4 regions of the Streptomyces sp. NPDC001156 genome follow, and region 2 is predicted to be linked to each of the others. Evidence: riboswitches for the same ligand, from Rfam matches in the RefSeq annotation. Region 2 holds a riboswitch; each other region holds the start of a gene.
The links. Region 2 has a riboswitch for cyclic di-AMP ahead of ACWDA7_RS24340 (NlpC/P60 family protein). Riboswitches for the same ligand answer to the same signal wherever they lie in the genome.
Positions count from the first base shown of each region.

Region 1: linked by a shared signal. The riboswitch ahead of ACWDA7_RS32310 (NlpC/P60 family protein) and the one ahead of ACWDA7_RS24340 (NlpC/P60 family protein) in region 2 are both predicted to bind cyclic di-AMP.
Region 3: linked by a shared signal. The riboswitch ahead of ACWDA7_RS10950 (transglycosylase SLT domain-containing protein) and the one ahead of ACWDA7_RS24340 (NlpC/P60 family protein) in region 2 are both predicted to bind cyclic di-AMP.
Region 4: linked by a shared signal. The riboswitch ahead of ACWDA7_RS17320 (M23 family metallopeptidase) and the one ahead of ACWDA7_RS24340 (NlpC/P60 family protein) in region 2 are both predicted to bind cyclic di-AMP.

Region 1 is NZ_JBSFJX010000094.1:23,027-31,162, forward strand. Features, by position in the region: gene ACWDA7_RS32295 (esterase/lipase family protein) at 1-713, shown strand, start outside; gene ACWDA7_RS32300 (M23 family metallopeptidase) at 1,017-2,597, shown strand; gene pcrA (DNA helicase PcrA) at 2,656-5,160, opposite strand; cyclic di-AMP (ydaO/yuaA leader) riboswitch at 5,568-5,737, shown strand; gene ACWDA7_RS32310 (NlpC/P60 family protein) at 5,746-6,918, shown strand; gene ACWDA7_RS32315 (tellurite resistance/C4-dicarboxylate transporter family protein) at 7,026-8,000, shown strand; gene ACWDA7_RS32320 (hypothetical protein) at 7,978-8,136, opposite strand, start outside.
Region 2 is NZ_JBSFJX010000054.1:174-5,045, reverse strand. Features, by position in the region: gene ACWDA7_RS24350 (ATP-dependent Clp protease proteolytic subunit) at 1-588, shown strand, start outside; gene ACWDA7_RS24345 (hypothetical protein) at 596-904, shown strand; cyclic di-AMP (ydaO/yuaA leader) riboswitch at 1,369-1,553, shown strand; gene ACWDA7_RS24340 (NlpC/P60 family protein) at 1,558-2,031, shown strand; gene ACWDA7_RS24335 (DUF6328 family protein) at 2,111-2,644, shown strand; gene ACWDA7_RS24330 (ATP-binding protein) at 2,708-3,166, opposite strand; gene ACWDA7_RS24325 (helix-turn-helix domain-containing protein) at 3,417-4,277, shown strand; gene ACWDA7_RS24320 (DUF397 domain-containing protein) at 4,287-4,511, shown strand; partial or broken gene ACWDA7_RS24315 (aminotransferase class I/II-fold pyridoxal phosphate-dependent enzyme) at 4,655-4,872, opposite strand, start outside.
Region 3 is NZ_JBSFJX010000015.1:61,665-69,800, reverse strand. Features, by position in the region: gene ACWDA7_RS10960 (polyprenyl synthetase family protein) at 1-573, opposite strand, end outside; gene ACWDA7_RS10955 (CocE/NonD family hydrolase) at 1,027-3,021, shown strand; cyclic di-AMP (ydaO/yuaA leader) riboswitch at 3,394-3,562, shown strand; gene ACWDA7_RS10950 (transglycosylase SLT domain-containing protein) at 3,582-4,070, shown strand; gene ACWDA7_RS10945 (HAD family hydrolase) at 4,084-4,941, opposite strand; gene ACWDA7_RS10940 (RNA-guided endonuclease InsQ/TnpB family protein) at 5,289-6,509, shown strand; gene fahA (fumarylacetoacetase) at 6,852-8,066, shown strand.
Region 4 is NZ_JBSFJX010000030.1:16,635-24,770, reverse strand. Features, by position in the region: gene ACWDA7_RS17340 (MarR family winged helix-turn-helix transcriptional regulator) at 1-233, opposite strand, end outside; gene ACWDA7_RS17335 (dihydrofolate reductase family protein) at 346-1,494, shown strand; tRNA gene ACWDA7_RS17330 (tRNA-Met) at 1,601-1,674, shown strand; gene ACWDA7_RS17325 (PP2C family protein-serine/threonine phosphatase) at 1,818-3,038, shown strand; cyclic di-AMP (ydaO/yuaA leader) riboswitch at 3,267-3,423, shown strand; gene ACWDA7_RS17320 (M23 family metallopeptidase) at 3,435-4,469, shown strand; gene ACWDA7_RS17315 (aldo/keto reductase) at 4,652-5,596, shown strand; gene ACWDA7_RS17310 (PrsW family intramembrane metalloprotease) at 5,659-6,999, opposite strand; gene trmB (tRNA (guanosine(46)-N7)-methyltransferase TrmB) at 7,062-7,922, opposite strand; gene lhgO (L-2-hydroxyglutarate oxidase) at 8,093-8,136, opposite strand, start outside.

The DNA of each region.
Region 1 (8,136 bases), on a different contig from region 2:
CGGGGATCATCCAGGAGCGCCACGCGGAGCCACTGGCGCTCCCCCCGGACACCGCCACGCTGCCGACCAAGGCCAAACCCCCGGTGATCCTCCTCCATGGGTTCATCGACAACCGCTCGGTCTTCGTCCTGCTGCGCCGCAACCTCACCCAGCACGGACGGCAGCACATCGAGTCGCTGAACTACTCTCCGTTGACCTGCGACATCCGGACCGCCGCCCAGCTTCTCGGCCGTCACATCGAGGAGATCTGCGAGCGCACAGGACAGGATCAGGTGGACGTCGTCGGGCACAGCCTGGGCGGACTGATCGCGCGGTACTACGTGCAGCGCCTCGGTGGCGACCTCCACGTCCGCACGCTCGTCACGCTGGGTACGCCGCACTCGGGCACCCGGGTGGCGCCGCTCGCCAACGCACACCCGATCGTCCGCCAGATGCGCCCCGGTTCCGAGCTGATCCAGGAGTTGCGTGAACCGGCCCCCGGCTGCCGCACGCACTTCGTGAGCTTCTGGAGCGACCTCGATCCCCTCATGGATCCGCTGGAGACGGCCTGCGTCGACCACCCGGACCTGCTCGCGCAGAACATACGGGTCAGTGGCATCGGCCATCTCGCCCTGCCTGTGCACCCCACGGTCGCGGCCGGGATACGGCAGGCACTGGACCTCGAGCAGCCGGGAAGGGCCGCGGCCCCCACCGGCGGCCTCACGGTGGCGTAGCCCTCGGGCGCCGCCGCTGTCCACGGCGGTCGGCACGATCCGGTCCTCCCCCGGCCGGAACACAGCCCTCAACCGCGCCTGGCACAGCCGCGATACAGCTGTCGGACAACTCCCGGACACCCTCACACCCTCGAACATTCATCGAACGAAGAGCCAAAGCCTTGCCTTTAGCCGCCGAAACACGGCCGAATGCCCGTTTCCTGCCGGAGGGAAACCTGCAGAAGATTGTCGCGCCCGCATACCGCCGGGTACAGTCACCGCACTGCTCTGCCAGCCCCTGCTGTCGAGGCGAAAGAGAAGTTGGTGAACGACCGTCACCCGTCGGGGACCGCAACTCCCCCGGCTCCTGCCTCCGATGCCTCCTCGGCGCACTATGCGTCGTACGGCGGGCAGGGCGGCCAGTACGGTGACTTCACCACGTACGCCGACACCACCGCGGCCGCCTACGGCGCCGGTGGCCACGCGACCGCGAGCTTCGCGACCGACCCGCTCTTCGGTGACCTCCCGGGCGGCGGCTCGACCGGTTCCTACGACGCCACTCAGTGGTCCGCCGACGCCCACACGCGCCTCGACACCGGCACGCACCAGACGGCGCACTACGACGGGTACGCCGCCCAGCACTACGTCGCGTACGACACCGGCGCCCATGACACATCGGCCTGGGCGGCCGGCTACCAGCACCTCGCCGGAATCCCCGCGCAGGCCGCGCCCGCCGACGGCACCGGCCAGTGGGACGCCCACGCCTGGCTCGAGGGCGGCCGGCAGGCGGACCCGACCCAGCAGTGGGAATGGGGCACGCAGTCCTACGACACGGGTGCCTACGACGCCACGCAGTGGAACTCGGGCGCCACCACCGAGCATGAGGCGCACTACCAGCAGACCGAGGCGGCGGCCGCGACGGCCACCTTCGAGCACGTGGTCCCGGAGTCCTTCGACCACGAGGCGACCTCGACGTTCGACCACGCCGAGCCGTTCGACCAGCAGGCCATCGCGACCTTCGAAGCGGCCGAGTCCTTCGACGACTTCCCGTACGAGGACACAACCGCCGACGACCAGGGACCGGCGGACGACGCACCCGATGACGCCCCGTTGCTCGAAGAGCAGGAGGAGTTCGCGCCGGTCCCCGGACCGCGTGCCGCCTCCCGCGGCGCGAACCGGTCCCGGCGCCGTCCCCCCGCGAGGCGTTCCGCACTGCTGACGGTCGCCGTACCGTCGGTGTGCGTGATGGGGGTCGCCGGGATCGCCGCGGCGTCCGTCGGCACCGGCGGAGAGGACACCGGCACGACGAGCGCCTCCGCCGCCACTCCGGTGAAACCGTCCGCCGCCAACATCAAACTGGACTCGCAGCTCCAGAGCCTCTCCGCGGGCGCGAACGACTTCGCCGACCGGGCGAGCCGTACCCAGGAGCGCATCGACCTCAAGGCCCAGCAGGCGGCCGAGCTGAAGAAGGCGGCGGCGGAGGCGGCGCTCAAGGAGCGGCTGCGTCCGAAGTTCGTCCTGCCGGTCCTGCGGAAGGGGCTCAGCGCCTACTTCGGGCAGGCCGGTATCAACTGGATGTCCGTGCACACCGGTATCGACTTCCCGGTCTCGTACGGCACGACGGTGATGGCCGCGACCGACGGCACGGTCCGCACGCAGTGGAACAGCGCGTACGGCAACATGATGATCGTGACCGCGAAGGACGGTACGGAGACGTGGTACTGCCACCTCTCCAGCTACCGGGTCGCGAGCGGGACGACCGTGAAGGCCGGTGACCCGATCGCATACTCCGGCAACTCGGGCAACTCCACCGGCCCACACCTGCACTTCGAGGTGCGGCCGGGCGGGGGCGCCGCGGTAGACCCGCTGCCGTGGCTGCGCAGCCACGGGCTGGACCCGACCTGACCCGCTCCCCCGCCGGGCCCCCGCCGGTCGGCGAGGGCTCCCTCTTCGGACCCGCGGACTAGAGCTTCTCCACCGGCGCATACCGCAGCAGCAGCCGCTTCGGCTTGGTCTCCCCGAAGTCGATCGTCGCCTCCGCGTTGGCGCCCGTGCCCTTCACCCCGACGACCGTGCCCAGGCCGAACTGGTCGTGGGTGACACGGTCTCCCACCGCCAGGGAGACGACCGGCCTCTCCGTCGCACCGCCCCGCCTGGTGGCGAACCCGGACGCGCCCGCGGCCGAGGACCGCGACCGGGAGGACGACAGCGAGGCCGCCACACCCGAGAGCGGACCCGTCGGCACGGAGGCGGAGATGGCACCCTTCCGCTTCCAGTCCACGTGCTGGTCCGGGATCTCCTCCAGGAAGCGCGAGGGCGGGTTGTACGAGGGCTGGCCCCAGGCGCTGCGCATCGCCGACCGCGTGAGGTACAGCCGCTCCCGGGCACGGGTGATGCCGACGTACGCCAGGCGCCGCTCCTCCTCCAGCTCCTTGGTCTGGCCGAGCGCGCGCATGTGCGGGAAGACGCCGTCCTCCATGCCGGTCAGGAAGACCACGGGGAACTCGAGGCCCTTCGCGGTGTGCAGGGTCATCAGCGTGATGACCCCGCCGCCCTCTTCCTCGTCGGGGATCTGGTCGGAGTCGGCGACCAAGGCGACCTGCTCCAGGAAGTCGGCCAGCGTGCCGCCCGGTGCGGCGGCCCCGGCGGCGCCCTCGCCGCTCTCCTGCTCGAACTCCAGGGCCACGGCGGCGAGTTCCTGGAGGTTCTCGATGCGGGTCTCGTCCTGTGGGTCCGTCGAGGCCTGCAACTCCGCCAGATAGCCGGTGCGTTCGAGGACGGCTTCCAGGACGGTGGCCGGTCCCGCGCCGGACTCCACGATCGTCCGCAGGTCCTCCATCAGCGCGTTGAACCGCTTGACCGCGTTGGTCGAGCGGGCCGCCATGCCGTATGCCTCGTCCACCCGGCGCAGCGCCTGCGGGAAGCTGATCTTCTCCCGCTGGGCCAGGGCGTCGATCATCGCCTCGGCACGGTCGCCGATCCCCCGCTTCGGCACGTTCAGGATCCGCCGCAGCGGCACGGAGTCCTCCGGGTTCGCCAGCACCCGCAGGTACGCCAGGACGTCCCGGACCTCCTTGCGCTCGTAGAAGCGGACGCCGCCGACGACCTTGTAGGGCAGGCCGACGCGGATGAAGATCTCTTCGAAGACACGGGACTGGGCGTTCGTGCGGTAGAAGACGGCGACGTCGCCCGCCTTCGCCTCGCCCGTGTCGGTGAGGCGGTCTATCTCCTCGGCGACGAACTGGGCCTCGTCGTGCTCGGTGTCGGCGACGTAGCCGGTGATCCGCGCGCCGGCGCCCGCGTTGGTCCACAGGTTCTTCGGGCGGCGGGACTCGTTGCGCTCGATGACCGCGTTGGCGGCGCTCAGGATCGTCTGCGTGGAGCGGTAGTTCTGCTCCAGCAGGATCGTGGTGGCGTCCGGGTAGTCCTCCTCGAACTGGAGGATGTTGCGGATGGTCGCGCCGCGGAAGGCGTAGATCGACTGGTCGGCGTCACCGACGACGCACAGTTCGGCCGGCTGCAACTCGTCCTCGCCGGGGGGTACGTCCACGGGGTGCTCACGGGTGCCGACAAGCTCCCGGACGAGGGCGTACTGGGCGTGGTTGGTGTCCTGGTACTCGTCCACGAGGACGTGACGGAAGCGGCGGCGGTAGTGCTCGGCGACGTCCGGGAAGGCGCGCAGCAGGTTCACCGTCGTCATGATCAGGTCGTCGAAGTCGAGCGCGTTCGCCTCGCGGAGCCTGGACTGGTAGAGCGCGTACGCCTGGGCGAGGGTCTTCTCGAATCCGTCGGCGGCCTGCGCGGCGAAGTCCTCTTCGTCGATCAACTCGTTCTTCAGGTTGGAGATCTTCGCGCTGAAGGACTTCGGCGGGTATCGCTTGGGGTCGAGGTCCAGGTCGCGGCAGACGAGCGCCATCAGCCGCTTGCTGTCGGCCGCGTCGTAGATCGAGAAGGAGGATGTGAAGCCGAGTTTCTTGCTCTCCCGGCGCAGGATGCGGACGCACGCGCTGTGGAAGGTCATCACCCACATCGCGTTCGCGCGCGGGCCGACGAGGTGCTCGACGCGCTCCTTCATCTCGCCCGCGGCCTTGTTGGTGAAGGTGATCGCGAGGATCTGCCCAGGGTGGACGCCGCGCTCGGCCAGCAGATGGGCGATGCGGTGCGTCAGCACACGGGTCTTGCCCGAGCCGGCGCCGGCCACGATGAGCAGGGGGGAGCCGGCGTGCACAACGGCCGCGCGCTGGTTCTCGTTGAGCCCCTGGAGCAGTGCCTGGGGGTCGATGACCGGGCGGGGCGCGCCGTCCCTGTAGTACGCCTCACGGTCCGGGGGTACGTCGAAACGCCCGCCGAACAGATCGTCCGGAACCGGTTCCGGAGCGTGATCGTCCTCGGGCGGCGGGGGCTGCTCCTCAGCGGCCGGGGTGGCCTTGAGGTCCGCCAGGAAGCTGTCGTCAAAGAGGCTGCTCATCGCTCTCCGAGTCTAGGCCGCCCCACCGACAACCGGCCGCCGCCCGGGAAACACACCGACCGGCCTGGGCTCTGCGATGGATGATCTTCCGAAACCGACCACAAGGACTCCGTCACCTTCCGGGATCGATCGGTCACCAGCGGAAACGGATCGCATGGGGCCGACATGCCTGCCCAGGACCCCGCTCGAGCCCGTGCGGACAGGAAGACGACACCCCTCCGACAGCCGCGACAGGAACGAGTCAACTCATCACAGAACTGCCCATATTGACCACGGGCCGACGGATTCATGAGCCAGGTCACGAAAATGTATCGGGCATATCGAACATCAACCTTCACACAGACCACATCAGTTGGCTACCGTTCCCGGCGGGCCGTACGACCCCCACCGGCGAAGGTCGCCGGGTCGCGCGGCTTCCGCCGAGTCCGGTGCGCCCTCGTGGCAGCCGGAGCCGGGGACCCACCCGATCCTGGGGTGAATCGGCCGACCGCCTTTCGGGGCAAGGCCGTAGGGCACGCCTTCCGAACCACCCGCCCGAACCCGACAGCTAACTCGGTAGGCGGAGTACGGAAGGAGTCGCCTCCCATGGCGCCGCACCGCAAGGCCCGCCCCTCAGGCACGCGCATCGCAGGCATACGGACCCCCGCCCTCGCGACGGCGGCCCTCACCTCCGTGGCCCTGCTCTCCCAGACGGCCAACGCCGCGCCCTCCACCGATGGCAAGCCGAGCATCGAAGAGGTCGAGAAAAAGGTCGACGACCTCTACCGCCAGGCCGAGTCGGCGACCGAAAAGTACAACGCCGCCAAGGAGAAGACGGCCAGCCAACGCAAGCGCGTCGACACGCTCCTGGACGACGTCGCCAGACGCACACAGAGTCTCAACGAGGCTCGGGACAAGCTGGGTTCGTTCGCCGCCGCGCAGTACCGCACCGGGGCGGCGGCCCCCGACACGGCCACGCTCCTGCTCGCCGACTCGCCCCAGGACTACTTCGACCAGACCCAGTTGATGGGCCGGCTCACCAGTCGCCAGAAGCAGGCGGTCGACGAGTACACCACCGACCAGGCCGCGACGATGGACAAGCGGCGCGAGGCCACCCAGAGCCTGCAGACGCTCACGGAGTCGCAGCAGACCCTCAGGTCGAGCAAGACGACCATCCAGACGAAGCTCGCCGCCGCACGGAACCTGCTGTCGGATCTGACCGCCGAGGAGAAGGCGCGGCTCGCCGCGATCGAGCAGAAGAAGCAGGAAGAGGCTCAGCGCCAGGCGGAAGAGCTGGCACGGCAGCAGGCGGCGCAGCGAGAGGCCGCGCAGCGCCAGGCGGCTCAGCAGAAGGCGCAGTCGAGCACGCCGAGCACTACGACCGGTTCGACGGACACGTCCGCCACGGGCTCCTCGAACGCGACGAAGGCGGACCAGGTCCTGGCGTTCGCCCGGGCCCAGATCGGCAAGCCCTACGCGTGGGGCGCCACCGGACCGGACTCGTACGACTGCTCGGGGCTGACCCAGGCCGCTTGGAAGGCCGCCGGGGCGACGCTCCCGCGCACCACGTACGACCAGGTGAACGCCGGCACGACGGTCTCGCTCACCGACGCCCAGCCCGGTGACCTGATCTTCTTCTACGACGACATCAGCCACGTCGGCATCTACATCGGCAACGGCATGATGATCCACGCCCCGAAGCCCGGCGCATACGTCCGCGAGGAGTCGGTCTACTACGGCGGCGCTTCGATCATCCACAGCGTGGTGCGGCCCGGCTGAGGCCGGTTTCCCTTTCCGGTACGGGGCACGCGCGCGTGGGGTTGTTTTCGGCCTCCCGCGCGCGTGCCCCGTACGCATCGCGCGTGTGCGTCCCTAGCATCAGGCGCATGTCAGGCACCTCCGAGCTCCGCACCTGGTGGACACAGCGTCCGCCCGCCACCGGGGCCGCCGTGATGGCGACCGGCATCCTGTCGGTCGGGCTGCATCTGACCGGGTACGGGGTCCTCTCCCGTATCGCCCTCGCCCTGACGGCCGCCGCCTGGCTGGGGCTCGTCGTCGACGTCGGCGTACGGGTGCTGTGGGAGCGCGACCGGTGGGCTCGGCAGGCTCTCACGGCGACCGCACTCGCCCCTGTCGCGGCGACCGCCACGCTGGGCACGGGAGTGTCCATGCAGGGCGGGCAGCCGCTCGCCGAGGCGCTTCTCGCGCTGGCCTTCGCGCTGTGGGTGGGCTTGCTCCTCCCGGTCGCACTGCGCTGGGAGCGGCCTATGCCCGGGGCCGTGTTCCTCGGGTGCGTGGCCACGCAGGGGGTCGCCGTGCTCGCGGCGATGCTCGGGGCCACGGTGGGGACCGCATGGCTCGTGCACACGGCGCTGGTGCTCTTCTGGCTCGGGCTGGTGTTCTACCTGATCGGGCTGCGGTGCTTCGACCTGCGGCAGACGGCGACCGGTGCCGGAGACCACTGGATCGCGGGCGGCGCGCTCGCCATTTCCGCGCTGGCCGGGTCCCGGCTCGTGGCAGCCGGGCACAGCGGGCGCTACCTCTGGAGCAACGACGACAAGGGCGTCCTGCGGGAAGTCACGCTCGCCCTCCTCGTCCTCGCCCTCGTCTTCTACTGCGTGCTGGCGGCGGCCGAGCTGCTCCGGCCGCGGCTGCGCTATGACACGCGGCGCTGGTCGACGGTCTTCCCGTTGGGGATGACAGCGGTGGCGAGCCTGTCGGTCGCCACCACCCGCGGGGTGTCCTGGCTGCGCGGCCTCGGTGAGGTCCTGCTGTGGATCGCGGTGGCCGCCTGGTGCGTGGTCCTCGCCATGGCGGTCTCGTCGGTCCTGGGAGGCCTCAGGTCCAGAGCACCGCGATGAAGATGTTCGCGGTGGTCAGCGCACCGACGAGGGCGAAGGGACCCTTGTCGATCTTCTCCTCGTCCCGCTTCACGTAGACCAGGCCGAGAATCACGATCAGCAGGGCCAGTTTGACACCGATCTTGAACGTGTTGAC
Region 2 (4,872 bases):
ACCGGCTACGAGCAGCGGACCCTCGACCCGTACTCCAAGCTGCTGGACGAGCGGATCATCTTTCTGGGAACGCCCATCGACGACACCTCGGCCAATGACGTGATGGCGCAGTTCATGCACCTCGAGTACCTGGCTCCGGACCGGGACATCTCGCTGTACATCAACTCCCCCGGCGGCTCGTTCAGCGCGATGACGGCCGTCTACGACACGATCCAGTACGTCGGCTGCGATGTGGAGACGATCTGCCTCGGCCAGGCGGCGTCCGCCGCGGCCGTTCTGCTCGCCGCGGGCACGCCGGGCAAGCGGTTCGCGCTGCCCGGCGCACGCGTATTGATCCACCAGCCGTCCCTGCCCGAGCCCATCCAGGGACAGGCCACCGATCTGGCCATCCAGGCCGAGGAACTCATCCGCACGCGCAGGCGGCTGCAGGAGATGCTCGCGCGGCACACCGGGCAGAGTCCCGAGCGGATCGCAGCCGACATCGAGCGGGACAAGATCCTCGACGCCCCGGCTGCGGTGGAGTACGGGCTGGTCGATCGCATCATCCCGAGCCGCAAGGCATCACGCACCGCGCCCGGCGCGAGGTGAGCCGTCGATGCTGCCGCCCGAACTGCCTCCGCTGCCCCCGCTGACCCGTGCGGAAGCCGAACTGATCGACCGTTACCTCGACGTGGTCGACCTCGTCGGCCGCATCAACCCCGCGCACTCCGGGGACACCTACGGCTCACTGCGCGCCGCCCAGGCCCTGGTCGGCAAGGCGGTGGCCCTGCGCGAGGCCCTGGCGCTGATGCACCAGCGCGGTGAGAGCGAACTGCACGGCCGCACGCTCGCCCGGGCCCTGCGCGTCCTGGACGGCGAACGCCGCGCGGCCCGCGTCACGGTGCCTCCCGGACCGGACGACTGACCTGATGGATCGGTGCGGGTGCGGAGCCGGCCTGAGCGACGGCTCCTCCGTCCTCCTGCGTCGCGCAGGACGGTCGGCTGACGGGTAGTGATCGGCGCGTAGGAGCTGGGAAGTTGGCTGGACGGCTGCCGCGCACCGCACATCGGGCGGCGACCTCTACCCCTTTACCGCGGCTCAAACGCACCGAACGGGTTACCCACACTCGGAGTAGACGTCCATGATCCCAAGGGCCCGCGAGGCATGCGCAAAACGCTTCCCCTTGGGCCGGGATGAGGTGTTCCACCGCAGGTCCGGGCCTCGTCCCACCCCTCAACGCGGCCCGAACAAAGGGCTGTCCAGCCGAACGGGTGAGTGGTGAGTAATGCCACAAACCACCGGTTCCATTGTGTTTTTTGGACACTCGTGAGTGAAGATCCCTTGCTGACGACAAGCCCCCGCCACCACGGCGGGGCGGTCCGGGCGGACGCCGAATCCTGCCGCCGCCCGGATGACGGGTCGACAGAAATGGATCGGCAGGAGTGGAGGACCCAGCAAGGCGGGCCGCCGGAGAGATCCGGGCGGTCCTTGGGGTGAAGCCGCGTGAGCGGCCGGGCTACTTCGCCAGCCCGAATCCGACAGGTCATCCTTCACAGGCGGCTGACGAAGGGTTGCGCATGACTGCGCTCAATCGTGTCCCGTCGCTGCTGACCCGGGCCGGCACGGCCTCGGCTCTCACTCTCGCCGCCGTCGGCGGCAGCATCGTGGCCCCCGGCCTCGCCACCGACGCCGCCGCCGCGGCTCCGGCTACCAAGGCGCTGCAGATCGCGGCGTCCAAGAAGGGATCACCGTACCAGTACGGTGCCACCGGCCCGCGCCGCTTCGACTGCTCGGGGCTCACGGTGTACGCGTTCAAGAAGGCGGGCAAGAAACTGCCCCGCACCGCCGCGGCGCAGTACAACAAGACGCGCCACATCTCCGCGTCGCACCGCAGGGCGGGAGACCTGGTGTTCTTCCACTGGGGCCGCAGCGTCTACCACGTCGGCATCTACGCCGGGAAGGGAAGGATCTGGCACTCCCCGAAGACCGGGGACGTAGTGAGGCTCCAGAAGATCTGGACGAAGAGCGTGTGGTACGGACGGGTCAGCTGATTCGACCTGCGGGGTGGCGGCACGGCGCGCCGCCGCCCCGCAGGGGCGTGAGCCGGGTCGAATCGGTTACTTGTTCACCATGGCCGACCCACCACCTCACCAGGATCGGAACGAGACACCCCTGGAGCGCGCCGACCGCAACTTCTCCGAGTTGCTTCAGGAGCTGCGGGTCACCCAGACCGGGGTGCAGATCCTCTTCGCGTTCTTGCTGACCCTCGCCTTCACCTCGCGCTTCCCGTCCCTCGACACGGTCCAGCGCATCACGTACGTCACCACGCTCCTGCTGGCCGTGCTGGCCGCGGCCCTGTTCACCTCGCCCGCGGCGCTGCACCGCACCCTCTTCCAGCAGCGCGTGAAGCCCTCCGTGGTGCGGATCTCGTCCCGCCTGGCCGCGCTCGGGCTTGTGGTACTGACGCTGGCGTTCACCGGGTCGGTGCTGCTGGTGGTGGACGTGGCCATGGGGCGCATCGCCGGTATCGCCGCCAGTGCGAGCACCTTCCTGGTCTACGTCGGCCTGTGGCGTGTCATGCCGCGGATGGTCCAGCGGGCGATCACCGATCACCAGACGACGGACCAGGCGGACGGCCGGGACACCCCCGGGCCCTCCCGCTGACGTGCGGCCGCCGGTCCGCACGGGGCGACGACACGGCACGGCGCCGAGTGCGCCGGCCGGGTCTCAGGAGCCCTGCTGGCCGCCCGCCGCGACCGGCTCCACGGGTGCGGCCCACGGCAGTTCGATCGCGACCGTCTTGCCCCCCTCGCGGGTGGGCCGCACGCTCAGCTTGCCGCCGTACTCCGCGGCGAGCCAGCGGATGATCACCATTCCGCGGCCGTTGTCCTGTTGCACGGCCGCGGGCAGGCGTTTGGGGAAACGCGGGTGGCTGTCGGTGACGCCGATGCGTAATAACTCGTCCCGGTCGAGGACGACGTCCACCGTGAACGTGGGTGACTGCCCCAGGGTGTGCTGGATGGCGTTCGTGGCGAGTTCGGACACGATCAGCCGTACGGTGTCGGCGACTTCGGCGTCGCCCGGCAGCCCCCATTCGATGAGAATGTCGGAGACATATTTCCGGGCGGCGGAGACCGAGGCGGGATCGCTCGGCAGAGTGACGGATGCTTCCTGATGATCTGCCATGGCGACGGTCGTCCCTTTCCCACGGGACCGGAGTCCGACACGAGCGGTTGGTTCGAGTAACGGTTCCGGACTGGGTGCTGCTCGCCAGCCTGCCATCACCTGGCCTCCGTCGGGCGCGATCCCCCGAGATATGCATATATCTGTCGCCCAAAGCGGTGAACTCTCCGACGACCGATCGTATTTGGGCGACCCCGGGGCTCATCCTCTACCGTCGCCGTGAAAACCGCGCGCCATGCGGAGGGAGTCGGCCATGCAGTACGGACCAGCGGTGCGCCGCCGCAAACTCGGCGCCGAATTGCGCGCCCTGCGCGCCCGGACGAGGCTCACGAGCGGCGAGGCAGCCGCCCTGGTCGGCTGGCACCAGTCCAAGGTGAGCCGGATCGAGACGGGTGCCAGCGGGGTCAAACCGGCCGACGTGGGCCGGCTGCTGGACGCGTACGGCGTCGAGGAGCCCGAGCTGCGGGAGCTGCTGCTCATGCTCGCGGGCTCGGAGGACGGCGGCGGGCGGCAGAACTGGTGGAACGCCTACCGCGGGGTGCTGCCGCCGACCTACCGCGATTTCATCAGCCTGGAGTCACAGGCGAGCGGGATACGCACGCTGGAGACCTCCGTGGTGCCGGGGCTGCTCCAGACGCCCGAGTACGCCCGGGCCGTGACCCGGGCCGCCGTCGACGGTCTGGAGGACGACAAGCTGGACGCCCTGGTGGAGGTGCGGCTGGCCCGGCAGGACGTGCTGCGCGCCGATCCGCCGCTGAGCCTGTGGGCGGTTCTGGACGAGGCGGTGCTGCACCGAGAGGTGGGGGGTCCGAAGGTCATGGCGCGCCAGCTGCAACGGCTCCTGGACGCGGCCAAACTGCCCCAGGTCCGGCTCCAGGTCCTGCCGTTCGCCGCCGGGGCGCATATCGGCATTACCGGACCTTTCGTTATCTTCTCATTTCCGAGCAGATCTGATCTGGATGTAGTTGTTCTCGACCACTTGACGAGTAGCCTCTACCTGGAGCGGAAAGAAGACCTCCAGGCCTACAGCGAGGCCTTCAACTCCCTTCGGATCCACGCCCTTTCCCCCGAGGACACGTTGGATTACATCGCCGCGTTGGCCGGCGACGCATAAGGAGTCACCATGTCAGCACTGCCTCGACACATCCCTTCCAGCACCTTGCTGCACGGAGTGCGGTGGCTGCGCAGCAGTCGCAGCACGGGAATGAACAACTGCGTCGAGACCGCTCTGCCCGGCCCCGGACGCTGGTCCGGCCTGGTGGCCGTGCGCGACTCAAAGAACGTGAGCGGACCCGCCCTGGTCTTCGGCCCCGGCGCCTGGAAGGAGTTCCTGACCGAACTGAGGTGATCACGTTTCTGCGACTCGGTAGCAAATCGGCCAATTTCGAACCGCTTTCCGAGTCACTTCCGTAGCAATTCCTCCCCCACTCTGTTCGTGCGAGCTCGTAGGCATCACCCGTACGGCGCGCGAGGCACGGCCGTTTCGCCGACTCACGGTCGCGTTTCGCCGATCACCCCCACGGCGTGCTCGATCTGACCGTCGGTGAGGTCGGCACGAGCGGTCAGCCGCAGCCGTGAGATGCCGTCGGGCACCGAGGGCGGACGGAAGCAGCCGACGGCGACCCCCGCCGACCGGCAGCCGGCCGCCCACCGTACGGCCAGTTCGGGGGAGGCTGCCCGCACGGAGACCACGGCGGCGTCCGGACGCA
Region 3 (8,136 bases), on a different contig from region 2:
CCCGAAGCGGCAGGCCACCGCCACCAGGGAGCTCGTCTTGCCGCCGAGCACGTCGAGGTAGTGGTCCACCGGGTCGCGGCCGTCCCGGGGGCCGGCCGTCTCCAGGATCTGGCCGGTGACCAGCCGTTCGAACGCCTCGGCCTGGATGCGCACCGCCTCGGGGCCGAGGTCGGCCAGGATGTGCGACGCCCTCGCGAACAGGAAGTCACCGGTGAGGACCGCGACCGCGTTGCCCCAGCGGGTGTTCGCGCTGTCGACCCCGCGCCGCACCTCGGCCTCGTCCATCACGTCGTCGTGGTACAGCGTGGCGAGATGGGTCAGCTCCACGACCACGGCCGAGGGCACGATGCCGGGCGCGTACGGATCACCGAACTGCGCGGCGAGCATCACGAGCAGCGGCCGGAAACGCTTGCCGCCCGCGTGCACGAGGTGCTGCGCGGCCTCCGTGATGAAGGGCACTTCGCTCTTGGTGGCGTCCAGCAACCCCTCCTCGACAGCGGCCAGTCCGGCCTGGACATCGGCCTCCAGAGCCTGGTCCCGCACGCTCAGCCCGAACGGCCCGACGACGGTCACGTGGGGTCTCCTGTCTGCTGACGTCTGCTGACGATCACACGGTCGGTCTCAAGCACGGTCACTCGGTCGATGACGCTGTCTGTCGACGTGGCTCACCGAGTTTGTCGATCTGTCGTTGCCATCACTCAAGTCAGCGTATCCGGTCACGTTTCGATCACCGCGAGCGCCCACTGTTCCAGGCCGGGCGGTATCGAATCACGAACGGTATGTTCTTGATCAGGTGATATGAACACATCTTCATCGACATACCCGGAAATAACCTCTCGCAGCCGGTGCCAGCCCCCTCACGTCCTCCCGTGTACCCCGCCGGACGCACCCCACCGGGTCGCGGGCGCCCGAACCGTACACACCGGTCGCCGTCACCCGGCCGCGCGTGAACGGGAGGTCACCGCCCCGCGACCGCGCCGCCGCCCCAGCCGGCTGCGGACATCGCCGAGGAGCCGAGGTACGCACATGCACATCCGTACGTCCTTCCCCCACGCGACGGCTCACGGTGATTTCTGGATCCCGCTCCAGGACGGCACTCGTCTGTATGCGCGCGCGTGGCGCCCGTTGACCGCCGAGCCGGTCCCGGCCCTCCTCGAGTACCTCCCCGGCCGCCTGACCGACTCCACCGCGCTCCGCGACTGGCAGCGGCACCCCTGGTACGCGGGGCACGGCTATGTCTCCGTACGGGTGGACGCGCGCGGGCACGGCAACTCGGACGGCCGGCCCGCCGACGCGTACACGGCCACCGGGCTGTCCGACGGTGTCGAGGTCGTCGAGTGGCTGGCCGCTCAACCCTGGTGCGACGGCCGTGTGGGCATGTTCGGCATCGGCCTGGGCGGCATCGCCTCGCTCAGGGTCGCGGCCCTCGCGCCCGAGCCGCTGGGGGCGGTCGTCGCGGTGTGCGCCGGGGACGAGCGCCTGGACAACGACCTGCACCACCTGGGGGGTTCCGTCCTCGCCGGGGACCTGCCCGCCCGTGCGTCGGCCCTGGTCGCCCTCGCGGCCCGTCCGCCGGACCCGGCACATGTGGGCACGGTGTGGCGGGACGTCTGGGCCGACCGCCTGGAGGCGCTCGACCCGCTCGTCGACACCTGGCCGGCCCACCCGGTGTGGGACGGCCCCTGGGGCCACGGCGGCATCCGGGAGGACCACGGTGCGCTCCGCCGGGCGGCCGTACTCGCGGTGGGCGGCCGGCACGACCCGTACCGGGACGCCGTCCTCGGGCTCGTGGAGCACCTTCCGGCCGATCGCGTACGCGGTCTGATCGGGCCCTGGTCGCACCAGTACCCGGATCACGGGCTGCCGGGTCCGGCGATCGGTTTCCTCCAGGAGACGCTGCGCTGGTGGGACCACTGGCTCAAGGGCGAGGACACGGGAGTCATGGCCGAGCCGCCGCTGCGGGTGTACATCAGCGACCCGCATCCTCCGGCGACGCACTACGACGCACTCCCGGGCCGCTGGGTCGGCGAGCCGTCCTGGCCCTCGCCGAACGTCACCCGGGTCCCGTACGCACTCCAGGGCGCGTCCGTGCCCGTCCGGTCCCCGATGCACACCGGCCTCGACTCGGGCGGCTTCGCTCCCCGTGGCGACCACGCCGATCTGCCGCCGGACCAGCGCGAGGAGGACGCGAGGTCGGTGTGTTTCGAGTTCGAACCCGCCGAGGAGACCTGGGTGCTGGGCCGTCCCCGGGTGCGGCTGCGGCTGACCTGTCCGGTGCCGGGCGGCCAAGTGGTCGCCCGTCTCTGCGATGTGGCGCCCGACGGTTCGTCGACACTGGTCACCCGTGGAGTCCTGAACCTGTGGGCGCGCCGCGGTCCTGATCGGCCCGCCCCCTGGATTCCGGGCACGACGGAGGACGTGGTCTTCGAACTGAGCGGTGTCGGCCATGCCTTCCCGCCCCGTCACCGCATCCGCCTGGCCGTCTCCTCCGCGTACTGGCCGTGGGCGTGGCCCCGGCCCGGTTCGGAGGCGGGCTTCACGCTGGACCCCGCCGGAAGCTCGCTGGAACTCCCGGTGCGGACCCGGGAGCAGGGGCCGCACATCGCCTTCGAGGAACCGGAGCAGTCCGAGCCGCTCGGCGTCAGCGATCCGGCCACGCTCGACGAACCCCGCCCGGAGCGCCTGGTGGTGCGGGACGTGGCGAAGGGCGAGTGGCTCCTGGTCGTCGACCCGCGCCGGGACGGCACGCGCGTGTATCCCGACGGCCTCGAAGTGAGCGAGGACGCGCTGGAGGCGTACACCATCGAGGACTCGGGTCCGTTGACCGCCCGCATCCGCTGCGACTGGTCGGTCCGGCTGCACCGCCCGGAGTCGGGCTGGGACGCGAGGGTGGAGACGCACGCGGAGCTCACCTGCACCGAGACGGACTTCGTCACCTCTCACGAGGTCGTCTGCAAGGACGGCTACGAGGTGGTGTTCCACCGCACATGGGAGAAGCGGATCCCCCGCGGAACGGGATAGAGGCGAGGCATCCGATCGCCACCTCAAGCCCTTATGGGGCAATATGCCCGATTGGCCGGAATGCCGGGCGGGAGAGGTGCGCGCATCCGCCTGTCCGAATTGCCACATTAGCCCCTTAGTTGCCAATCGCGCCTCACGTAAGGGCGAAGTGAATTGAGTCACGCACCCGTCGGAGGGGGGCTTTCGGGCGGGTCACCCAATCACCCTTTGCGTATGCCAAGTTGAGCATCTCTCGACAAAGAGGATCACACCCCTTATTCCCCGATGTCATGGTCAATCGGGTCGGAGCATGACATCCAGGCTTGTTCCCGACATGTGCTCTCGCATACCTTCCCTTCGACCCGAGCGGGCCGCCGAATCCTGCCGCCGCTCGAGAAGCCATCGACCCACCACGGCAGGAGCGGGGGACCCAGGTAAGTCGCCGGGCCGGACACTGTGCCGGAGCGGCTTGGGGTGAAGCCGTGCCTCGACACCGAGGACACGGCCGGGCACCTCCCCGCCCGAACCCGACAGCTCACCTCGCAGGCGCCGGAGAGGAATGCCACATGTCCGCTTTCGCCCTGCCCGCACGTCGCCAGGACCGCAACTCCAAGGCCACCCGCATCCGCCGCGCACTCACCGCCGCGGGGACCGGAGCCGTGGTTCTCGCCCTGCCGATCATGGGTGCGACCTGCGCTTCGGCCGCCACGCCGGCCGCTCCGACGAAGGCCGCCAGCGTGACGTCCCGCGCCGGTAGCCTCGACGGCTGGATCCGCCAGTCGCTCGCGATCATGGCCCAGAAGGGAATCCCCGGCTCGTACAACGGCATCTACCGCAACGTGATGCGCGAGTCCTCGGGCAACCCGAAGGCCATCAACCTCTGGGACTCCAACGCCCGCAAGGGCATCCCGTCCAAGGGGCTCCTCCAGATCATCGACCCGACCTTCCGGACGTACCACGTGTCGGGCACGCCCTTCGACCCCTACGACCCGGTCGCGAACATCACGGCCGCGTGCAACTACGCCGCCCACCGGTACGGCTCGATCGACAACGTCAACAGCGCCTACTGAGGTCCGCGGGCCGTCAGCGCCTGACCGGCAGCCGCCGGCCGGGGGCTGGCGGCCGGGGGCTGGCGGCCGGGAACAGCCGCTCGAGGACGACGGCGACGCCGTCGTCCTCGTTCGACGTGGTGATCTCGTCGGCGACCGCCTTGAGTTCCGGGTGGGCGTTGGCCATGGCGACGCCCTGCGCCGCCCAGTCGAACATGGGGATGTCGTTGGGCATGTCCCCGAAAGCGATGGTCCCTGACGGGCTCAGGCCCAGGAAACCGGCGGCCAGCGCGAGCCCCGTCGCCTTGGTGACGCCGCTCGGCTGCAGCTCGACGGTGCCGGGTCCCGACATGGTGACCGTAGCCAGGGAACCGACCACGCCACGGGCCACCGTCGCCAACTCGTCGTCGGACAGGGCGTGGTGGCGCAGCAGCACCTTGCTGATGGGCTCGCACCACAGGTCCTCGCGCCGCTCCACCCGCACCGCGGGCAGCGTGGGATGCGGCATTTGGTAGCCGGGCTCGATGAGCGTGAGCCCGTGCACTCCGTCCTGGTCCACGGCCGCGTACACCTGCCCCACCTCGGCCTCGATCTTGCCGAGCGCGGTTTCGGCCAACTCCCGGTCCAGGGTGACGGAGAAAAGCAGCCGCTGAGCGCCGGCGTCGTACACCTGCGCGCCCTGTCCGCACACCGCAAGCCCCCTCCCGCCGAGGTCGTCGAGCAGCGGTCGCACCCTCGGCGCCGGGCGCCCCGTCACCACCAGGTGCTGTGCACCGACCGCGGTGGCCCGTTCCAGTGCGGCCCGTGACCGGTCGGAGAGCGTGTCGTCACCACGCAGCAGCGTTCCGTCCAGGTCAGTGGCGATGAGCGAGTAAGCGAGGGGTGCGGCCATGATCAGAGAATACGGATGGAAACACCTCAGCGTTCGGGCGGTTACCGGACGGCATCCGATATCCCACGCAGCCCGGCACGCACGGATATCCTCCCTCACGTCACGGCCCCCGGGAACGGCGACCGGCGGCTCGACTCCCCCTGCCCCACGCGCCGTTGAGCTCTTCACCGGGTTCCTCCGAGGATGCGCCGGCCTTCAGGCCGGGGATGAATCGGACTCCTGCGGAGCAGGGCAGGGGTAGCCGGATCGCCGTCAGGGCGATCCGGTGTCGACCCCGCACGGCGGTGATGTCGCCCACGATGATCAAGAACTCTCAACTGTCAGTCCTCCCGGGTAGGTTCGGATGCATGACGACAGCAGCGGCCACAAAGGACGCCGGGCATGCCCGGTACACCTTCCGTGTGCGCCTGTCGAACACGGCCAGGCGCCGACTCGAAGCCGAGTGGGATCGCTGCCGGTGGATCTGGAACGAATGCGTGGCCAAGTCCAAACAGGTCCACGTGCAGGCCAGGGCAACAGGCGAGAAGCTGACGTGTGGCCCGGCTCAGCTCGACAAGATGCTGACCGAGGCCCGCAGGGGGATGCCGTGGCTGGCTGAGGGCGCGAGCGTGCCTCAGCAGCAGGTGATACGCGACTTCGCCAAGGCTCGCGCCAAGGCCCTCAAGGACATCAAGGACCGGGTTGCGGCGCACCGTCGGGCGGGGATGCCCCGGTGGAAGAAGAAGCGGCAGGCGCGGCCGAGCCTGAACTACACCCGGCGGGGCTTTCGCATCAAGGACGGTCGTGTGCACCTGGCGGGCGGGATCGTGGTGAGCGTGGTGTGGTCGCGGGAGCTGCCCGCGGACCCGTCGAGCGTGCGCGTGTACCGGGACAGCCTCGGACATTGGTACGTGTCCTTCGTTGTCCCGGCTCAGGTTGAGCCGCTCTTTGAGACCGGCCGCGTCCTGGGTGTGGACTGGGGTGTGAAGGAGACCGCCACCACCACCGATGACGCCTATGACCTCCCGCATGGCGGGTACGGCAAGCGGGCCGCGCAGCGGCTGGCGAGGTACCAGCGGATGATGGCCCGGCGGCGCCGGCCGAAGGGGCAGCCCGCATCCGCCGGCTACCAGAAGGCGCAAGCGCAGGCAGCGAAGTTGCACAAGAAGATCGCGAGGCAGCGGGAGGACACCGGCCGCAAGTGGGCCAAGGGTGTGATGCGCGGCCATGACGGGGTTGCGGTGGAGGACTTCCATCCGAGGTTCCTCGCGAAGACCACCATGGCCCGCAAGGCGGCCGATGCCGCCATCGCCGCGACCAAGCGTGCCCTGGTCGAGATGGGCCGCAAACACGCGCGAGACGTGCGTCTGGTGCACCCGGCGCACACCACGATGGACTGCGCAACGTGCGGAGCGAGAACCAAGCACGCACTCCCTCTCTCGATGAGAACGTATGCCTGCACCGTGTGCGGAGCCGTGTCCCCCAGGGACAAGAACTCCGCCCGCGTGATGCTGGTCCGGGCAGGTTGGAACCCGGACGGTGTCGAGGGCGTAAGACCGCCGGGGCCGCTGGCCCAGGCGGCAGCCTGAGCCGTAAATCCCCGCTCAGCCCTGGAGGGTGGACAATCCCCTCCCAGGGAGGGAAGCCTTCAATATGAGCCCCGGTACGTCGCGGTCCGCGTCGAACGGCACACTGCCGGCCCTGTCGGCCACGGGTCCCCCACGTGTCCCCCTATGGACCGGCCCCACCCCGTCCATATCCCTGAAGGACGCCAAGCCGGAATTGACTGCTCCGACAAGACCTATTCGGACATAGCGAACACTTCGACACTGCCCAGACAGGCGACTCCCCCGTAACGTGTGCGGCGACCACATGGAACACATTTCCCATGCCCGGCACACCAGAAGTGCACGAAAGCGAGGCAGCATCAGATGCCCCCCTTCGACCTCCCCGAGGGCGACCCCTTCGGCCCGCACAATCTGCCCTACGGCGTGTTCTCGCCCATCGGCTCGGACGATCGGAGCGTCGGCGTCCGTCTGGGCGACCACGTACTGGACGCGGGCGCCGCGGCGCTGGCACTGGGCTCCCCTTACGCCGCCCTGCTGGCGCGGCCGTCGCTCGGCCCGCTGCTGGCGGCGGGGCGCACCGCCTGGTCGGACGTGCGCCGGGCGCTGACGGCGTGGGTGATGGTGCCCGCGCACCGGGAGACCGTCGAACCCCTTCTGCGCCCGCTCTCCGAGGTCACCCTGCATCTGCCCTTCGAGGTGGCGGACTACGTCGACTTCTACGCCTCCGAGAACCACGCCCGCAATGTCGGCCGGATCTTCCGCCCCGACGCGCCCGACTCGCTGCCCTCCAACTGGAAGCACCTGCCCATCGGTTACCACGGCCGATCGGGCACGGTGGTGGTGTCCGGCACCGATGTCGTCCGTCCGCAGGGCCAGCGCAAGGCGACCACGGACCCGGTGCCGGTCTTCGGGCCCTCCGTCCGCCTGGACATCGAGGCCGAGGTGGGATTCGTGGTGGGTGTGCCGTCGCAGATGGGCCGGCCGGTCCCGCTGTCCGGCTTCCGCGACCATGTGTTCGGTCTCTGCCTCCTCAACGACTGGTCGGCGCGGGACATTCAGTCCTGGGAGTACGTGCCGCTCGGACCGTTCCTCGGCAAGTCGTTCGCCACCTCCGTCTCGGCGTGGCTCACCCCGCTGGACGCGCTGGAGCAGGCACGGGTGGCGCCGCCGGAGCGCACGCACACCCTGTTGCCGTACCTCGACGACTCACAGGACGAACCGGCGGGCTACGACCTGCACATGTCCGTGGCGGTCAACGGCCATGTGATCTCCGAACCGCCGTTCTCGACCATGTATTGGACGGCGGCGCAGCAGTTGGCGCACATGACGGTGAACGGCGCGTCGCTGCGGACGGGCGACCTGTACGGGTCGGGCACCGTGAGCGGCACGGCCGAGGGCGAGCGCGGCTCACTCCTGGAGCTGACCTGGAACGGGCGGGACCCGCTCGAACTCCCGGACGGCAAGCGGACGTTCCTGGAGGACGGGGACGTGGTGACGATGACGGCGTGGGCACCGGGGCCGGACGGGACGCGGGTGGGCCTCGGAGAGGTGTCAGGCCGGGTGGTACCGAGCAGCTGAGCCGGCGGCATCCCGGAGAGCGGGCAGGAGACGCTGCTGGGGGCCACGGTGCGGGCGCTGTGGCCGCCCG
Region 4 (8,136 bases), on a different contig from region 2:
GTGACCGCGTAGGTCAGCCGGCTGCGTGTGATCTTCAGCGTCTCGGCGAGGTCGGTCATCCGCATCTGGTGGCCGGGTGCGTCGGAGAGGTTGGCCAGGACGGAGTAGTACAGGTGCGGCATGCCGGCCTCCTGTTGGAGTTGCCGGTCGATCGTGTCCTCCAGGAGCCACGACGCGGCGAGGTACGCACGCCAGGCGCGCATCTCCTCGGGGGTGAGCCAGCGGGTCGTCATGCCGCCAGTGTAGTTATTGTTTAAAAGTTGAACCACACATCCCGACCCCGGTCCCGCCGGACCTCGACCCTCGACCCGGAACCACCGGATCCCGACCACCGGAGCGCAGTCCATGGCCCACCCCTACGTCCTGTTGTCCGCGGCCGTCTCCCTTGACGGCTTCCTGGACGACACCGGCCCCCAGCGGCTCCTGCTGTCCGGACCGGAGGACTTCGACCGGGTCGACGAGGTGCGGGCGGCCAGCGACGCGATACTCGTCGGCGCGGGCACGCTGCGCACGGACAACCCGCGGCTGCTGGTCTACTCCGACGAACGGCGCGCGGCCCGGGTCGCCGCAGGGCTGCCGGAGTACCCGCTGAAGGTCACGGTGAGCGCGTCCGGCGCCCTGGACCCGGATGCCCTCTTCTGGCACACGGGCGGCGAGAAGGCCGTCTACACGACGGACTCGGGCGCCGAGCGGCTGCGTGGATCGCTGCCGGCGGACGTGGAGGTGGTCGCTCTGGGTCCGGACGTGAACTGGCGCGCGGTCCTCGCCCACCTCGGGGACGTCAAGGGCGTACGGCGGCTGATGGTCGAAGGCGGCGGGCGCGTGCACACCCAGCTGCTCCGGCAGGGTCTCGCGGATGAGTTGCAGCTCGTCGTCGCTCCGCTGTTCGTGGGCGAACCGGGCGCACCGCGGATGTTCGGGCCGGGCGCCTACCCGCCGGGGCGGATGCGGCTGGTGGAGACGCGGCCGGTCGGGGACGTCGTGCTGCTGCGGTACGTGCCCACGGCGCCCGGCGCCGGCGCGCTCGCCTCCGCCGCGGACCGGCGCTGGCTCGAGACGGCCTGCGAGCTCGCCGCGCAGTGCCCACCGTCCCGCACGGCCTTCAGCGTGGGGGCGGTGGTCGTCGCGGCCGACGGTACGGAGCTGGCGCGTGGGCACTCTCGCGAGGGCGGCGACCCCGTGGTCCACGCCGAGGAGTCGGCCCTGGCGAAGCTGGACCCCGCCGATCCGCGGCTCGCGGGCGCCACGGTGTACAGCAGCCTGGAACCGTGCGCCCGCCGCGCCTCCCGGCCCGCGCCGTGCGCCCGGCTGATCCTGGACGCCGGGGTGCGGCGCGTGGTCACCGCCTGGCGCGAGCCGGACACGTTCGTGCAGGCGGCCGACGGGAACGCCGTGCTGACGGAGGCCGGGGCGGACGTGGTGCTCCTGCCGCAGTACGAGGACCTGGCGAAGGCCCCGAACGCGCATCTGCTGTCCCCCTCGACCCGCCCCTGAGACGCCCGCCACGACTGCGTGGACGGGCCGGAATGAGCTGGTGAAGCGCGTGGGCGTAAACCCGTGCGCTTCACGTCGCGCGTATGGCTTACACTGGTATCACCGACGCGGGGTGGAGCAGCTCGGTAGCTCGCTGGGCTCATAACCCAGAGGTCGCAGGTTCAAATCCTGTCCCCGCTACTGATGGCCGAGGGCCGGAGTCCGAAAGGGCTCCGGCCCTCGGTGTTTCCTCCGCCCGGCGCGTCCACCGGTTCGCTCCCGGTCCATACCCCGGCCGGCCCACAGCGGTCGCCCTCCGCTCCCCTTCCGTGAAGCCTGGACGCGTGGTGCAGCAAGCAGGCCCGCTGTGGCTCGAGGAGTCGTACGACGACCACGACCAGCCCGGCGGCCGACCGTCCGGTGAACCCGTGCCGGCCGCCGGTGCCGGGGACACCCCGTCACCGCGTCGAGTCGAGCGCGAGAACCGTCGTTTCTTCTGCGCGCGGGCGTTCCTGAGCGCCCTGCCCGCCCTGCTCATCGCCATCGGGACCGGCTACGACTTCCTCGGCCCGTCGGATGTCACGGCCGGCCCGTTGTTCACCGCCGCGCCGCTCGTCGCCGCGCCGCTCTACTCGCTGCGCGGCACGGTGCTCACCGGTGTGGCGGCGGTGCTCGCCGTCCTCGCCGTCCACCTCAGGCTCGGCCTTCCCGGGAGGGCCGACGCGGTCACCGAGATGGGCACCGTCGTGACCGTCGCCGTCCTGGCCGTCCTCATCAACCTGCTCGTCCGGCGCAAGAACGAACGCCTCGCCTCCGCCCGGGGGATCGCCGAGGCCGTCCAGCGTGCCGTGCTGCCCGAGCCGGCCCCACGGATCGGCGGGCTGGACGTCGCGGCCCGGTACGAGGCCGCGCAGGCCGGGGCCTTCATCGGCGGCGACCTGTACGCCGTGCAGGACTCCCCGCACGGGGTACGGCTCGTGGTCGGCGACGTGCGGGGCAAGGGCATGGGAGCCGTGGCCGCGGTCGCCGTGGTCATCGGCGCCTTCAGGGAGGCCGCCGAACAGGAGTCGACCCCGGAGGCGGTCGCCCAGCGTCTGGAGCGGGCACTGTCGCGCGAGGGCACTCGGCGAGACGGACTCGACGCGTGCGAGGGGTTCACCACCGCGGTCCTCGCCGAGATCCCGCACGGCGGCGGGGTCGTCCGGATCGTCAACCGCGGCCACCCCGCGCCCCTCCTCCTGCTCCCGGACGGCACGCTGCGGCTACTGGAGGCCCGTGAGCCGGCGCTACCCCTCGGCATGGGAGACCTCGGGGTCTGGCCCGACCGTAGTGAGGAGTGGGAGTTCCCGCCCGGGGCGACGCTGCTCCTCTACACCGACGGCGTCTCGGAGGCACGGGACGCGCACGGCGAGTTCTATGATCCCGCCGCCCGGCTCGCCGGCCGCGTCTTCCCCGGTCCCGGCGCACTGCTGGCCGCGGTCACCGAGGAGGTCGCCCGCCACACCGGCTGCCGCGCCACCGACGACATGGCCCTGCTGGCCGTGCGCCGGCCCGAGCGCCCTTGATGGGTGACGCTCGGTGGTCGAGCGGTGCCCCTGCGCATAACAACTGATACACCGTCAACACTTGTGAGGTGCATGAGGCGTAGCCAACTCGCCCGTTTTGGGTCGGTCATGGCATGAAAGTCCTGGCCAAGTACGTCAAGGATCTGTTCAACAGCTTGGAATCCGGGCTCCGCGTCTATTAACGTTCGATAACGCAGCGCGGTCGTCCCAGCCGTCACAAGAGGCGGCTCCGTGCGCATGCCGAATCCCGCAAGGGAACCGGGGAACCACCAACTTGGGGTGAATCGGGCGGATACCGCCGCGGAAGCACGGCCGGTATACGCGCGTAGGAGACCTTCCTCTCCGAACCCGTCAGCTAACCCGGTAGGCGAGACGGAAGGAAAGGAGTGCGCCCACGTGGCGTCCAACCCGCCTGCCCAGAGCACCTCGTCCGCTCCCAACGCCACTCAGACGTTCGGGTACGCACCCGGCGCCGAGGAAGGCCCCTGGGAGGAGTGGAACCCCACTGAGGAGTCCCTCCGTCCCGTCCGCGGCCGGCACCGCGTCGGCAAGCAGCGCGGAGGAGGGCTCGCACGCAGCTCCACCGTTTTGGGCGTCGGTGTGATGGCCGCAGTCGGCGCGGGCGGCATGGCCACCGCGCAGACCGGCAAGCCGCCGGTGTCCATATCCATGCCGGACCTCTCCTCGGTCACCGAATCGGCCAAGGCCCTCATCGGCCAGGACACCGCCGCCCCCAAGGGCTCCGCCACCCCTCTGAGCACCGCGGGCGTCTCCACCGCCGACGCCGCCGCGGGCACCAAGGACGCGGGTGAGGCGCTGCGCACCCGGATCATCCAGCAGGCCGAGGCCCAGCAGGACCGGATCGCCGTCGAGGCCGCCCGGGCCGCCGAGGACGCCGCCGCGCAGAAGGCCGCCGCCGCGGCCAAGAAGGCGCAGGAGGACGCGGCTGCGAAGGCCGCCGCGGACAAGCAGAAGGCCGCGGAAGAGGCCAAGAAGAAGGCCGAGGCGGAACGGCTGGCGGAACTGGCCAAGCAGTTCACGCTGCCGACCTCCTCCTACACCCTCACCTCCCGCTTCGGTGACGCCGGCGCCATGTGGTCCTCCGGGTACCACACGGGCCTCGACTTCGCCGCTCCCACGGGCACGCTCATCAAGGCGATCCACAGCGGCACCATCACGGAGGCCGGCTGGGCCGGATCGTACGGCTACCGCACGATCCTGACCCTCGACGACGGCACGCAGCTGTGGTTCTGCCACCAGTCGTCGATCAGCGTCAGCGTCGGCCAGAAGGTGGCCACGGGCGATGTCATCGGCCGCGTGGGCGCGACGGGCAACGTGACCGGGCCGCACCTGCATCTGGAGGTCCACCCGGGCGGCGGTGACGCGATCGACCCGATGGCATGGCTGCAGAGCAGGGGTCTCAACCCCTGACGGTTCGGGCGGGCCCTCCGCGGCCTCCCTCCCCGGCTCCGGCAGTCCTGACGTAACCCCCCCACGTCAGGACTGCCGGTCGTGGTCGTCGTCTCGAGTCGGAATACGTCGATCCGGTTGTTTACGCGAATTTTGCGGCGGTTCCGGAAGGCGCCCGTCCGGTACGGGCGTTGGGATTGAGCATGACTTCTCTTCGCAAGCTCGGTTCCTCCGACCTCGAGGTCTTTCCGCTCTCTCTCGGCGGCAACGTCTTCGGCTGGACCGCGGACGAGGCCCAGTCCTTCGCGGTGCTCGACGCCTATGCGGCGGCGGGCGGCAACTTCGTCGACACCGCTGACTCCTACTCGGCCTTCGCCCCGGGCAACAAGGGCGGCGAGTCGGAGACCATCATCGGCAAGTGGGTCAAGGCGCGCGGCAACCGCTCGGACGTCGTCATCGCCACCAAGGTCAGCCAGCACCCGGAGTACCAGGGCCTGCGCGCCGCCAACATCAGGGCGGCGGCCGACGCGTCCCTGCGCCGTCTGGACACCGACTACATCGACCTCTACTACACGCACTTCGACCAGCCCGAGGTGCCCGTGGAGGAGATCATCGGCGCACTGGACGAGCTGGTGAAGGCGGGCAAGGTGCGTGCCATCGCCGCCTCGAACATCTCCCCCGAACGCCTCCAGGAGTCCCTCGACCTGTCCGACCGCGAGAACCTCGCGCGGTACGTGGCGCTGCAGCCGCACTACAACCTGGTCTCGCGCGACACATACGAGGGCACGCTGGAGGGCGTCGCCTCCCGCGCCGGTCTCGCGGCCGTCCCGTACTACTCCCTCGCGGCCGGATTCCTGACCGGCAAGTACCGGCCGGGTACGACGGTGGACTCGGCGCGTGCGGGGCGTGCCGGTGAGTACCTGAAGTCGGAGCGAGGACTGCGCGTGCTGGCGGCCCTGGACGAGGTCGCGCAGGAGCGGGGCGCGGAGATCGCGACGGTGGCCCTGGCGTGGCTCGCGGGCCGGCCGACGGTGGCGGCCCCGATCGCCTCCGCCCGCACGCTGGAACAGCTCCCGGCCCTGCTGGCGGTGGGGGACCTGACGCTGACGGACGACGAGGCGGCGAAGCTGACGGCGGCGTCGGCGTAAGGGCCGCCCGCTTCCCCCCGGTCGTCCCCCCGGGTCCGGCGGCGCCGAGCCTTCCGCGACCGCTACGAGCGGTACGGGTTGTAGGTGGGATACGGCGCCGCCGGACCGTAGGGCCCCGGCCAGTACGCCGGGGCGTACCCGTAGATCGGTGGGACCTGCGGTGTCACCACCGGCGGGGCCACCGGTGTCGTGGCCCGCGCGGCGTATGCGAGCGTCGGCCGTGCCACCGACCGCCGCGCCCACAGCTCGTCCAGCAGTTCCCGTTCCCGTACGACGAAATCGGCGTCGGCCCGGCCCCGGCGCCCCCGGTGGCGCAGGAACGCGAGCGAGGTGGCGTACGCCTCGTACTGCGCCACCGAACGTGCCGCGGGCTTCCCGAAGTGGTGGCGTGCGTACTCCCGGGCCAGCCGCCGGGCCCGCATCGAGCCGAGGACGAACGGTTCCACCGGGCCCAGCCACCCGGTGACCGCGTACACCGGCAGCTCCTCCCGCACGGTCCGCAGCTCCCGCTGCCGCGTCCAGACGACCAGCCAGGTCAGCAGCGCGAACGCGGGCACCATGAATGACGCGTAGACCGCGAAGAACCCGTAGTCGCCGAATGCCGAGGATCCGTTCCACATGGCGTGCATGCCCATCGCGAGCAGCAGCCCGACCAGCGGCAACAGGACCCGGCGCAGGTGCTTGCGCTCCGAGGTGAGGGCGGCGATGCCGAAGCCGATGCCGGTGAGCACGGTGAACAGGGGATGGGCGAAGGGGGACATCACCACGCGGACGAAGAAGGTCGCGGCGGTCACGGACGCGAGCCCCCGCTGCCCGCTCAGCTCGTCCGTGCCGAAGGCGGTGCCCAGGTAGAGGATGTTCTCGGTGAAGGCGAAGCCGGTCGCGGTGACCCCGGCGATCACCACGCCGTCGACGATCCCGGTGAAGTCCCGTCTGCGGAAGAGGAAGACCAGCAGCACGGCCGCGGCCTTCGCGGACTCCTCGACGACGGGCGCTATGACGGTCGCACCGAGGGTGTCGGCGCCGTGCGGGTCGGCGGTGGCGGTCGCTATCCATTTGGTCGCGAAGCTGTTCGCGACGATCGCGATGAGCGCGGCCGCGCACGCACCCCAGGCGAAGGCGAAGAGCAGATTGCGCCACGGTCCCGGTTCGACCCAGTCGAGCCAGCGGAACGCGGCCACGAGCAGGGGCACGGGCAGCACCGCGAGGCCCAGCCCCACCAGGAAGCCCTTGGTGCCGGTCTGCTCCCGTACGAGGGCGAGGATGACGAGCCCGGAGAGCGTCAGCAGTGTGATCGACGCGCCGTAGCGCACCCACCGCCTCTGCCACCAGTGCGGGTGCCCCAGGGTGCCTCCACCGGAGTCGCCGGCCGGATGCGACGGGTACGGGGGAAACGTGGCCACGGCATCGACCCTAACGAGGAAGGGGCGCCGCCCGCGACGGGGCCTGGTGAGGGGCCCGCGGCTCAGTCGCCCGCGGAAGGCTGGTCCCGGTGCTGTACACGCCGGAAGAGCAGGTCGTTCACCACATGACCCTTCTCCAGGCCCTGGCCCTCGAAACGGGTCAGCGGCCGGAAGTCGGGACGGGGCGCGAAACCGCCGTCGGGCTGGGTGTTCTCGAACTCCGGATGTGCGGTGAGTTCCTCGAGCATCTGTTCGGCGTACGGTTCCCAGTCCGTCGCACAGTGCACCAGCCCGCCGGACCTGAGGCGGGTGGCGGCGAGTGCGAGGAACTCGGGCTGGATGAGGCGCCGCTTGTGGTGGCGCTTCTTGGGCCAGGGGTCGGGGAAGTAGACGCGCAGCCCGTCGAGCGAGTCCGGCGCCAGCATCTCGCGGAGCAGGATGATCGCGTCGCCGTTGCCCACCCGGACGTTGGTCAGCCCGCCTCGATCGGTGAGACTCAGCAGGTTGCCTTGGCCGGGAGTGTGCACGTCGACGGCCAGGACGTTGGTGGCCGGGTCCGCCGCGGCCATCGTCGCGGTGGCCTCGCCCATGCCGAAGCCGATCTCGAGCACGACGGGGTTCGTGTTCCCGAACAGCTCCGCGAGATCGACGATCCGCTGCCCGTCGATGTCCAGCCCCCAAGCGGGCCACAACCGCTGCAGCGCGTCCGCCTGCCCGGCCGTCACCCGGCTGCGCCGTGGTTGGAAACTACGGATCCGGCGCTCGAAGTGCGACCCGGCCGGATCGGCCATCGGCCCGTCGGGGAAGCGCGGCTCGCCCTTGGCCCGGGCAGGCCGAGGGGACGCTCCGGCGGCAGGGGTGATGGGTCCGCGGGGGGCGATGACGTGGTGGTCTTCGGAAGCGAAGTCGATGGACTCAGACACAGTGGGACCAATTTTACGGGCCGATGCGGCCCGGTCGGTCGAGTCCGTCCACGGCCGCGGGCGATCGTGCCGTCCGGTGCACATGAGGGCAGGCGTGGGCGCCGTGGCGGCACCCGCGAGCACGGGCCCGTGAACCGGACCGTCGTCCGCACTCGGTGCCGGGCGGTGGCTCACCCCTGGTCCAGCCCGGCCAGCACCCGCCGTGCCACCTCCC